DNA from 2 places in the Murimonas intestini genome. Region 2 is predicted to be linked to the other one. Evidence: predicted binding sites of a transcription regulator. Region 2 holds the regulator's gene; the other holds the start of a gene.
The links. Region 2 encodes HrcA, which represses chaperone genes, less so after heat shock. Its sites were predicted from a motif close to TGTTAGCACTCNNNNNNNNNGAGTGCTAACA; they were not measured.
Positions count from the first base shown of each region.

Region 1: the regulator HrcA is predicted to act here: its motif matches at 1,800-1,830, upstream of htpG (molecular chaperone HtpG).

Region 1 is NZ_JANKBI010000002.1:455,290-460,365, reverse strand. It holds gene NSB28_RS05995 (DegV family protein) at 1-730, opposite strand, end outside; gene NSB28_RS05990 (DUF5721 family protein) at 1,256-1,759, shown strand; gene htpG (molecular chaperone HtpG) at 1,910-3,973, shown strand; gene NSB28_RS05980 (ADP-ribosylglycohydrolase family protein) at 4,195-5,076, opposite strand, start outside.
Region 2 is NZ_JANKBI010000010.1:4,262-9,337, forward strand. It holds gene dnaK (molecular chaperone DnaK) at 1-547, opposite strand, end outside; gene grpE (nucleotide exchange factor GrpE) at 605-1,285, opposite strand; gene hrcA (heat-inducible transcriptional repressor HrcA) at 1,304-2,365, opposite strand; gene NSB28_RS14410 (SGNH/GDSL hydrolase family protein) at 2,707-3,444, shown strand; gene hemW (radical SAM family heme chaperone HemW) at 3,473-4,672, opposite strand; gene NSB28_RS14420 (SPFH domain-containing protein) at 4,801-5,076, shown strand, end outside.

The sequences.
Region 1 (5,076 bases), on a different contig from region 2:
CCATCTGCGCCCTGTCCGGACAGTTGCAGTGGGATATGGCCAGGATCCTGTCCTCCGGATTTTCTACCTTTTCTATAATGGAGTCTACCATTTTTATAAGAGCCTTGTTCATTCCCCTCGCCTGGTCCAGCTGAATGATCTCACCATTCTCATTGGCGCCCATAAGGGGCTTTATTTTAAGGGCAGTGGCCACAAATGCCTTGATCGTGCTTAAGCGGCCGTTTTTTCTTAAGGTATCCAGGTTTTCCAGTACAAACCATGTATTTTGCTCCGCAATATATGCTTCCACAGCCTCAACAACTTCTTCAAAAGTCATGCCGGCTTCTTCGCACTCCCGTATTTTAAGCCCTATGAGCGTCTCACCTATGGACGCTGATCGAGAATTAAACACATACACTTTTACTTCCGGTTTTTCTTCTGCAAACAGATTCTTGCCGAGTATGGCGCTGTTATAAGAACCGCTCAGCTCCGCGGACAAAGTGACTGCATATACGTGCTCAGCTCCGCAGTCATATGCTTTCATATAACGCTCCGGCGATGGACATGATGACTTTGGGCAGTTCGGGCTGTCCGCCACCTTTTTCAAAAAATCAGCCTGGTCAAAGCTCTCGTCATCTACTATTGTGTATTCATCCACCTGCATGGTAAGTGACGCTGTCTCATAGAGTCCGCTCTCCTTCATTTCTTGTGTCAGCTCTCCGCAGCTGTCAATTACAATTTTATAGCTCATTTAAAATCCTCCTGGCCCGGCGGTCCCGCAGACCGCTTTTATAAATTTATTTGCAAATAATTGGTTACTATTCACACGTCACCGTCCCGCGAGGTGTTTTCGTGCGTATTTTGCACGAAAATCCCGAGGGCTGCAGCGCGAAACGGCGCTTTGAGCCGTTTCTGTGCATCGCGAAGCGTGTTACTGGTCACGGAGTGAACAGTAACATTAAATATCCGGTACCCCAGATCTTTCCCTTATGTACCAGATCATATGCTCCTTCTGACATTACAGTTTAACCGATTCTCTTTCTATAATACCTCAAATCAATACCTATAAGAGTTCGTCAAAGAAAATATATAATGTAGTTTTGAATACTACATTATCATAGCACATATAATTCCCTTTGAAAAGGGGTTTTCTGCTTCCCTTTTCAAAAAAATAATTATATAATAGCTCTATAGCGTGTTTGAAAAATGCTTTCCGCAAGATGTGAGACACAGTTTGTGGAAATACAGCTGTCTTATGCTGGCACAAGGAGGATCTATGATATCACTACAGATTTCGGGACTGAAAAATTTTATGAATAAACTGCTTCTGACCGGCACATTTGACCATTTTCTGGTCACAGAAGCGGCAGTCACTACCTATAATACATTTTATATAGACGGCCATCTCCAGAAAGATTTCTTTTCAAAAGAAGAACTGGAGGATGAGTCCCTGTCTGAACGTACATTTTCACTTTGGGAGCAGGTACGTCCGATCTGCTTTGAGCTTATGAAAGGGCGGAAGACGCCTCTTGGTTTTAAGATCGTTTTCCAGCTCTCCAGGCCAAACCTGAAGCGGCTTCTCACCCAGGCACAGCTGCCGTTTACTTCCGATGACGTAAACGGCCTTTTCCTGAACCTGAAATATGATGGGAGTATGCTTACCTGCATCACAGGCACCTCCATGTCACTCTTCACACTTGACAAGTCCCTGGAGCATGAATGGGACCACATGGTACAGAAGTTCTTTTTAAAGCAGGAAATTGATTTTGAACTCCTGTAATGGCCTTTTTTATTTTTTGTTAATAAATTTTATAAAAAATTGTTAGCACTCACCTTGTTTGAGTGCTAATTTTTTCTTGACTTTTCCGTCACATCGTATTACACTACTTTCTAGAGTGAAACAAGTAAAAATGCAAAGGAGTGTTTTTGAATGAGCAATAAAACAGGAAGCTTATCAATCAACAGCGAGAATATATTTCCAATCATCAAAAAGTGGCTGTATTCAGACCACGATATCTTTTTCCGTGAATTGATTTCCAACGGCTGTGATGCCATCACAAAGTTAAAAAAGCTGGAGATCATGGGGGAATATAGTTTCCCTGAGAAATACAGATCTAAAATTGAAGTTATCGTAAATCCTACGGACAAGACTCTTAAATTCATAGATAATGGTCTTGGTATGGATGCCGACGAGGTTGAGGAGTACATCACCCAGATAGCTTTTTCAGGTGCAACTGAATTTCTGGAAAAATATAAAGATAAGACCAACAACGATGAGATCATCGGACATTTCGGCCTTGGCTTCTACTCAGCATTCATGGTTGCAGATGAAGTGCACATCGATACCCTTTCTTATAAAGAAGGCGCTAAGCCTGTACACTGGGAATGTGACGGCGGAACAGAATATACTTTAAGCGATGGAGAAAAGACAACAGTAGGTACTGAGATCACTCTTTTCCTGAATGAGGAAAGTGTAGAATTCTCCAATGAATACCGCGCCCGTGAAGTTATAGAAAAATACTGCTCTTTCATGCCAGTTGAGATATTCCTGGATAATGCAGCTGCTGAACAGCAGTATGAGACTATCGACGAGGATCAGCTGACAGAAGATGACGTAGTTGTAGAACACATCCATGAGGATGCCAAATTTGAAGAAAAAGAGAACGAAAATGGTGAAAAGGAACAGGTTGAGGTATCACCTGCCAGGGACCGTGTAAAGATCAACAAGCGCCCTGTATCCTTAAGCGATACTTCTCCCCTGTGGATGAAGCATCCAAATGAATGTACAGATGACGAATACAGAGACTTTTACCGCAAGGTATTCATGGACTACAAGGAGCCTCTTTTCTGGATCCATCTGAACATGGACTATCCGTTTAATTTAAAGGGAATCCTTTATTTCCCGAAGATCAATACAGAATACGATTCCATTGAAGGAACCATCAAGCTGTACAATAACCAGGTATTTATCGCTGACAATATTAAAGAGGTCATCCCTGAATTTTTGATGCTCTTAAAGGGTGTCATCGACTGTCCTGATCTGCCGCTGAATGTATCCAGAAGCGCTCTTCAGAATGATGGATTTGTCAAAAAAATCTCTGATTACATTTCTAAGAAGGTGGCAGACAAGCTTTCAGGAATGTGCAAGACAGACCGTGAGAATTATGAAAAATACTGGGATGATATCAGCCCGTTTATCAAGTTCGGCTGCCTGAAGGAAGAAAAATTCAGTGAAAAGATGATGGATTATATCCTCTATAAAAATCTGGACGGAAGATATCTGACACTGAAGGATTTCATCGAGGAGACAAAGAAGGAAGAAGAAAATGCTGAGCAGGCCGAGCCGCAGGCTGACACAGCTTCTGATGATTCTAAGGAGGAAAATGCTGAGAAGCCAAAGACTATCCTCTATTATGTAACGGACGAAGTACAGCAGAGCCAGTATATCAACATGTTTAAAGAAGAAGGCCTTGACGCTGTTATCCTGAAACATAATATTGATTCTCCGTTCATCTCACACGTAGAGCAGAAGAACGAAGAAATAAAATTCCAGAGGATCGATTCCGAGGTAAATGCTGATGTCAAAGAAAACGACGCTGCAGACCTGAAGGAAGAGACAGATACACTGACAGAAGTATTCCGCAAGGCGCTTGGCAAGGATAAGCTGGAAGTAAAGGTTGAGAAATTAAAGAATGAGAATATCTCTTCTATGATCACACTTTCTGAGGAATCCCGCCGTATGCAGGATATGATGAAGATGTACAACATGTATGGAATGGATCCGTCCATGTTCGGTTCCTCTGAGACTCTTGTACTCAACGCAAACAATAAGCTTGTTAAGTATATCTTTGACAACAAAGATTCAGAGAATATCCCGATGTTCTGTGAACAGCTCTATGATCTGGCTCTTTTAAGCCATAAGCCGCTGTCACCGGAAGAAATGACAAAATTCATCAGCCGCAGCAATGAGATCATGATGCTTCTTGCTAAATAGTTAAAACCCCCCGGAGGATGCCGCATTTGCGGCATTCCCGGGGGGATTACTGTTCACTCCGTGACCAGTAACACGCTCCGCGATGCACAGAAACGGCAAAAAACGCCGTTTCGCGCTGTAGCCCTCGGGATTTTCGTGCAAATACGCACGAAAACACCTCGCGGGATGGTGACGTGTGTACAGTAACCCCAGGGAGCATAATACGAGTGCTGTACGCTGTTCTAAATATCCTGATTTACAGGATGGACCTTTACTTCTGAGTAACTGCCGTGGCTCCCCTGTTCTGCTGAAAATCCAAAAGCGCCGGTCAGATAAGGAGCTGTTTCATCTCTGTAACTGAACAGTTCTCCATTCCTGTCATATACAGATATCACGTCCTTCTCCACCTTTACCTTCAGCCAATAATCATGGCCTTCTTTCCACGGATACTGTATCCTTACAAGCTCCCTGTAACCATTTTCATTTTTCAGAAGCGCCAGGCTGTCCGGGCCGTCAAGTCCCGCGGCATAGGAACGCACTGCTCCCTGTACCCGCACATTGATCCTGTGGTGCTTCCCTGTGACAGGCCGTATTACTGCCTCCACCGCATAATCTTCAAACTCATGGCTGCCGGTATATGTCTCCCCAAAATCCGCCGCCAGCAGGTGAAGCCTGCCTTCCTCCAGCCAGGTCCAGCCCTTCAGTCTTGTAAACTGGGTCACTTCACTATGTGTTCCACTCCACATCTCCTGCTTCTCTTCGTTAAAATCCAGTGTATAATCAGCCGGTCCGACATATTCCATATCATCCATCCAGGCCTCCAGAACGCAGTCATCAGCAGTGTCTCCCAGGACTGTCAGCGCCACTCCCGCTTCCGTAAGCAGAGCCTTTTCCATCCCCGGGACAGCGAACATGAGGCTTTCCCACCTGTCCGGCCTGCATACGGTTCCCGGCCCATAGAATACCTTTTTACTGTGCTGCTCTTTCACGTACATCCTGGCCAGGCATTCACACCCGCCTGACGGAACCAGCAGTTTTCCTTTAAGAATTTGTCCCGGATAGATCAGAGGTGAAAAACATGGATCATATCTGTTGTCGTGCAAATCCTCTTTCCCATAATATGT
Region 2 (5,076 bases):
CGATTTCAATGATAGAAACGTCGAATGTACCGCCGCCCAGGTCATAAACCATGATCTTCTGCTCTTTTTCATTATCAAGTCCGTAAGCCAGCGCTGCTGCTGTCGGCTCGTTGATGATACGTTTAACTTCCAGGCCTGCGATCTTACCTGCATCTTTTGTTGCCTGACGCTGAGCATCGTTGAAATATGCGGGCACTGTGATAACTGCCTCTGTTACTTTCTCACCAAGATAGTTCTCTGCGTCCTGTTTCATTTTCTGAAGGATCATTGCGGAGATTTCCTGGGGTGAATATTTCTTGTCGTCAATGTTAACCCTGTAGTCAGTTCCCATATGTCTCTTAATAGAAGAGATTGTCTTGTCAGAGTTTGTAACTGCCTGACGTTTTGCAGGCTCACCTACAAGCCTCTCACCTGTCTTTGTAAAAGCCACTACTGACGGTGTTGTCCTTGCTCCCTCCGTATTCGGGATAACTACTGGCTTTCCGCCTTCCATAACTGCTACGCAGCTGTTTGTTGTTCCTAAATCAATACCAATGATTTTGCTCATAATAGAGTCCTCCTCTTTCAATAAGAATTGTTTTTAATTTATCTGTTATTATTACAACTAGTTAGCTACTTTAACCATACTGTGGCGTACCACAGATTCGCGGTAGGTATAACCCTTCTGGAATTCTTCCACCACGATGTTGTCGCCGGCTTCTTCATCCTCCACGTGCATCACTGCGTTGTGGAAATTCGGATCAAATTCCTGTCCGACAGCTTCGATCGGCTTTACTTCCAGCTCCTCAAATACTGTCATCATCTGTTTATAGATCTTTTCCATCCCTGTAACGAAGGGATCATCCTTTTTATCCTCTGTAACCTGAGCCAGCCCTCTTTCGAAGTTGTCAACTACAGGAAGCATCTTTTCAATGACGCTCTTGGCGCCTATCTCATACATTCCCGCTTTCTCTTTTTCTGTCCTTTTGCGGAAATTGTCAAACTCAGCCATCTGTCTCTTCAGTCTGTCGGTAAGTTCTTCTATCTGGCTGTCTTTCTTGTCTTTTTTCTCCTTCTTCTTTCCGAAGAAGCCTTTCTTACCGCCCTGAGTGTCACCGTTTTCTTTTGACTCTCCGTTGCCGGCCTCCTCAGCCTCTTCCATATCCTCAGATTCTTCATCTGTACCGGCTGTGGAATCCTCTACAGCATCCTCTGCGCTGTCTTCTTCTATATCTTCCAGCATCTCATCTGAAATATCGATTTCGCTGTCTCTTTCTAAATCTTTTTCCATTTTTTCATCGGCCACGTTTCTCTACCGCCTTTCTCATTCTTTTTTAAATATTGTATCAAGCTGTATCATCAGGGTCTTCAGGGTGCTTAAGACTTTATCGTAATCCATCCTTTTAGGACCAATGATCCCTATTGTTCCCTGCATCCCCTCACCTAAATCATAAGTTGCCGTAACCACACTGCAGTCCTTCATAGCCTGTACGGGCGTCTCATTTCCTATATAGACCTGAATGCCGTTTTTATTGGCATTCTCAACAGTCTCGGTCACCAGATTTGCCAGCTGATGCTTTTCTTCAAATGTACTGATCAGCTCACTTGCTCTCCCACTGTCACTCAGTTCTGGATACTTGAAGATGTTTGTGGCACCGCTTGTATATATCTCCAGGTCTTCATCATCTGTCTGTATGGCTTCTGCCACAGCATCCAGAACACTGTTGACCACTTCACTGTGGATCCCGGCCTGCTCCTTCAGCCTTGAGATGGTCGCCAGATTGATCTGTTCGATCGTAAGGCCGTTCAGGCTTGTATTCAGCAGGATATTTAGCTTTAAGATGGTCTCATTATCCAGTAAGTGTTCTATCCGGATCATCTTGTTTTTTACTACATTATTTTCTGAGACAACCACTGCCAGCAGCTGTCCTTCATCCACCTGTGACAGTTGTATGAATTTCAGCTTTGTCCTGCGGTACTGAGGCGTTGAAACCATTGTAGCATAATTTGTGTTTGTCGCCAGCACCTTTGCCGCTTCCTTAAGAACCAGATCCATCTTATCCTGCTTCTGGATCATCAGCTCTTTCATTTCAGTGACTTCCCGTTCTTTCTCTTCCATCAGCTGGTCTACGTACAGCCTGTAGCCCGTATCTGTTGGAATCCTTCCGGCCGAGGTATGGGGCTGGATAATATAACCCAGTTCTTCCAGATCAGCCATCTCATTTCTGATTGTTGCGGAGCTCAGATTCAAATCAGCATATTTTGATATTGTTCTGGACCCTACCGGCTCACCTGTTTCCAGATAAGTCTTTATGATAGCCTGTAGTATCTTTGATTTCCTGTCGTCCAGCTGCATCTTTGAAATCTTCCTCCTTTCTTTATCCATGCCTTATCGTGCGAAGCACGCCCATCCATAAGAATCTATACTATGGGGTGCACGGAGGTGTATGCCTTATCATGTTATTAGCACTCTATTAAGTCGAGTGCTAACATCTATGTTCCTAAGATAGCACCAGACATCTTCTTTGTCAATAGGCTTTATATTTTTTTTATACATTTTTTGAAATTGACACAATTTGATATGCTCTTGAAGTTTCTGCACCGGAAAGCCCCTGGAATGGCGAATGGGGACGAAAGGATTTGTTTGACTTTTTAATGAAATATGATATGATTGCAATAATCAGCCTATATATAAAGAAAGGATGTCCACACAGGACTGAAAAAAGAATGAAAAAAGGAAATACACTCTGGATGGCCTTTATCACTGTTCTGATCATTGCTTTGCTGGCATTCACAGCTTATCTTACTATCTTTATGAGAAAAGATGAGAGCACAGACAGGGCCGCTTCAGAATCAGCCGCACTGTCCTCCCCGGATGGACAGGCTCAAAATAAAAATGGCCCCGATTCCTCTTCTATAGATGGAAATCAGGGCGGTAATGGATCTGCTGCTATGCCGGAGCACCGTTTCATATTTGTGGGTGACTCCAGGACTGTTGGGATGCAGGAGGCAGTCAAATCGTTCTATCCGGAAGATAGATGTATGTTTGACGCCAAATCCGGTGAAGGTTACGTATGGTTCAGGGACACAGGGATGGCACAGCTTGAATCCTTTATATCTGAAGCACCAGACTGCCCGGTCATCCTGAATCTGGGGGTAAACGACTACAAAAACATTAATGAATATATTGAATTATATCAGGAGCTTTTTTCCTCTCATCCTGACACCGACTTCTATATAATGTCTGTGAATCCTGTGATGGATGAGCTCTGCCCCGCCATCAGCAACAAGATCATCTGTGATTTTAATGACAAGATGAAGGAATCCTTCCCGGACCGTTATCTGGACTGCTACACATACCTTCTGAGCACTTCTCTGGAGACAATGGACGGACTCCATTACACAGAAAACACTTATATTGCCATTCATGACTACGTAGTCGGGAAACTGGGAGCCGGCAGCTGATGCGCCGGCCGGCCCCCAGGATGGCGTGTCAGTCCAGCAGGTACTGTGCCATCACATAATTGCTCAAGTCTGTTCCTCTCTCCGTCAGGGCTATCCGCCCGTCTTTCCTGTAAAGCAGCCCGTCTTTTACCAGCTTTTCAGTAATATCTCCATACATTTTTTCAAATCCCGTCTGAAACTGTTTCTCAAATTCTGATACGGAAATACCGTCACACATACGCAGGCCCAGAAACATGAATTCTTCCATGGACGCCTTTGTATCCAGATATTCCGCTTCCTCTCTTCTTTTGTTTCCCGCAGTATAGGATGACATCTGCCGTGTGTTTGAAAACCTGCACTCATTGATCAGGGATGACGCGCCCAGTCCAAATCCAATATAGTCCTGACGCCTCCAGTATGCTGTATTGTGCCTGCACTCATAGCCGGGCTTTGCATAATTGGATATTTCATAACGCCTGTATCCTGCTGCACACAGTATAGCAGCCGTATCTTCATACATCATACGCTCCTCTTCCTCTGAAGGAAGCAACCTGCACGCTTTTCCCTCTTCCCTGAGTTGCACATCATGCGCATACCTGTCATAAAAAGGCGTCCCCTCCTCTATGATGAGGCTGTAGGCTGAAATATGCTCCGGCTCCAGCGCGCACACCTTATGCAGTGTGTCAGCCCAGGACTCTCTCGTCTGCCCGGGCAGGGCCGACATCAGATCCACATTAATATTATGAAAGCCCGCCTTTCTGGCTGTTGAAAAGCTCTCAAGAAATTCTTCCCAGGTATGGATTCTTCCCAGATTTTTCAATTCTTTATTGTGAGAAGACTGCAGGCCCAGGCTGATCCTGTTAAATCCGGCCCTCCTGCATATGTCAAGCTTTTCAGGTGTCAGAGTTCCCGGATTTGCCTCCATTGTAATCTCAGCGTCCTCCTCCACTTCAAAAGACTGCCTCACAGTCCCTAAAATCTCTGCAAGCTCCTCACCCTCCAGAACAGACGGAGTGCCGCCGCCAAAGAAAATGCTTGTCACCAGCCAATTATCTTTTGTTTTTACGCTGCCGGTACCACTGCCCAAACTGTCATCCCCTGCATTTATCCCCTCTGCTATCTCCCGCTTCAGAGCCTCCGCATACCTTTCCCGCTCTTCCTTTCCTGAGGTAAATGACAAAAAGTCACAGTAATCACATTTTCTTATACAAAACGGAATGTGTATATAAATACCAAGTTTTTTCTTCATGACTGAGAGTATACCATGATCAGGATCAGAAATCCAGAATAGCCTTGACAAATTTTATTTTTGATTGTATTATTGTGATATCAAATTAATATCATTTTAGCATCGGTATTCTAAAAGGAGGATACACCATGGAAGAGAAAAAAAACACATTCACAGAAGAAAAGATTTTAAAGCCAAAAAGCGGCCTCGCTATGCTGCTCCTGTTAATTCTGGGGCTGGCAGCCAGCATCGGTCTCTTTATCCTGGGGGTTGCTGCTTTTGAGGAAGCCTCAGGAGTCTTCATTGCTGCCGGCATACTTTTATTTACGGTCTGCTGTATCGCATTCCCCGGCCTGAAGGTCATCAATCCTAATGAGGCACTTGTCCTTGCACTATTTGGTAATTATTACGGCACCTTAAAAAAT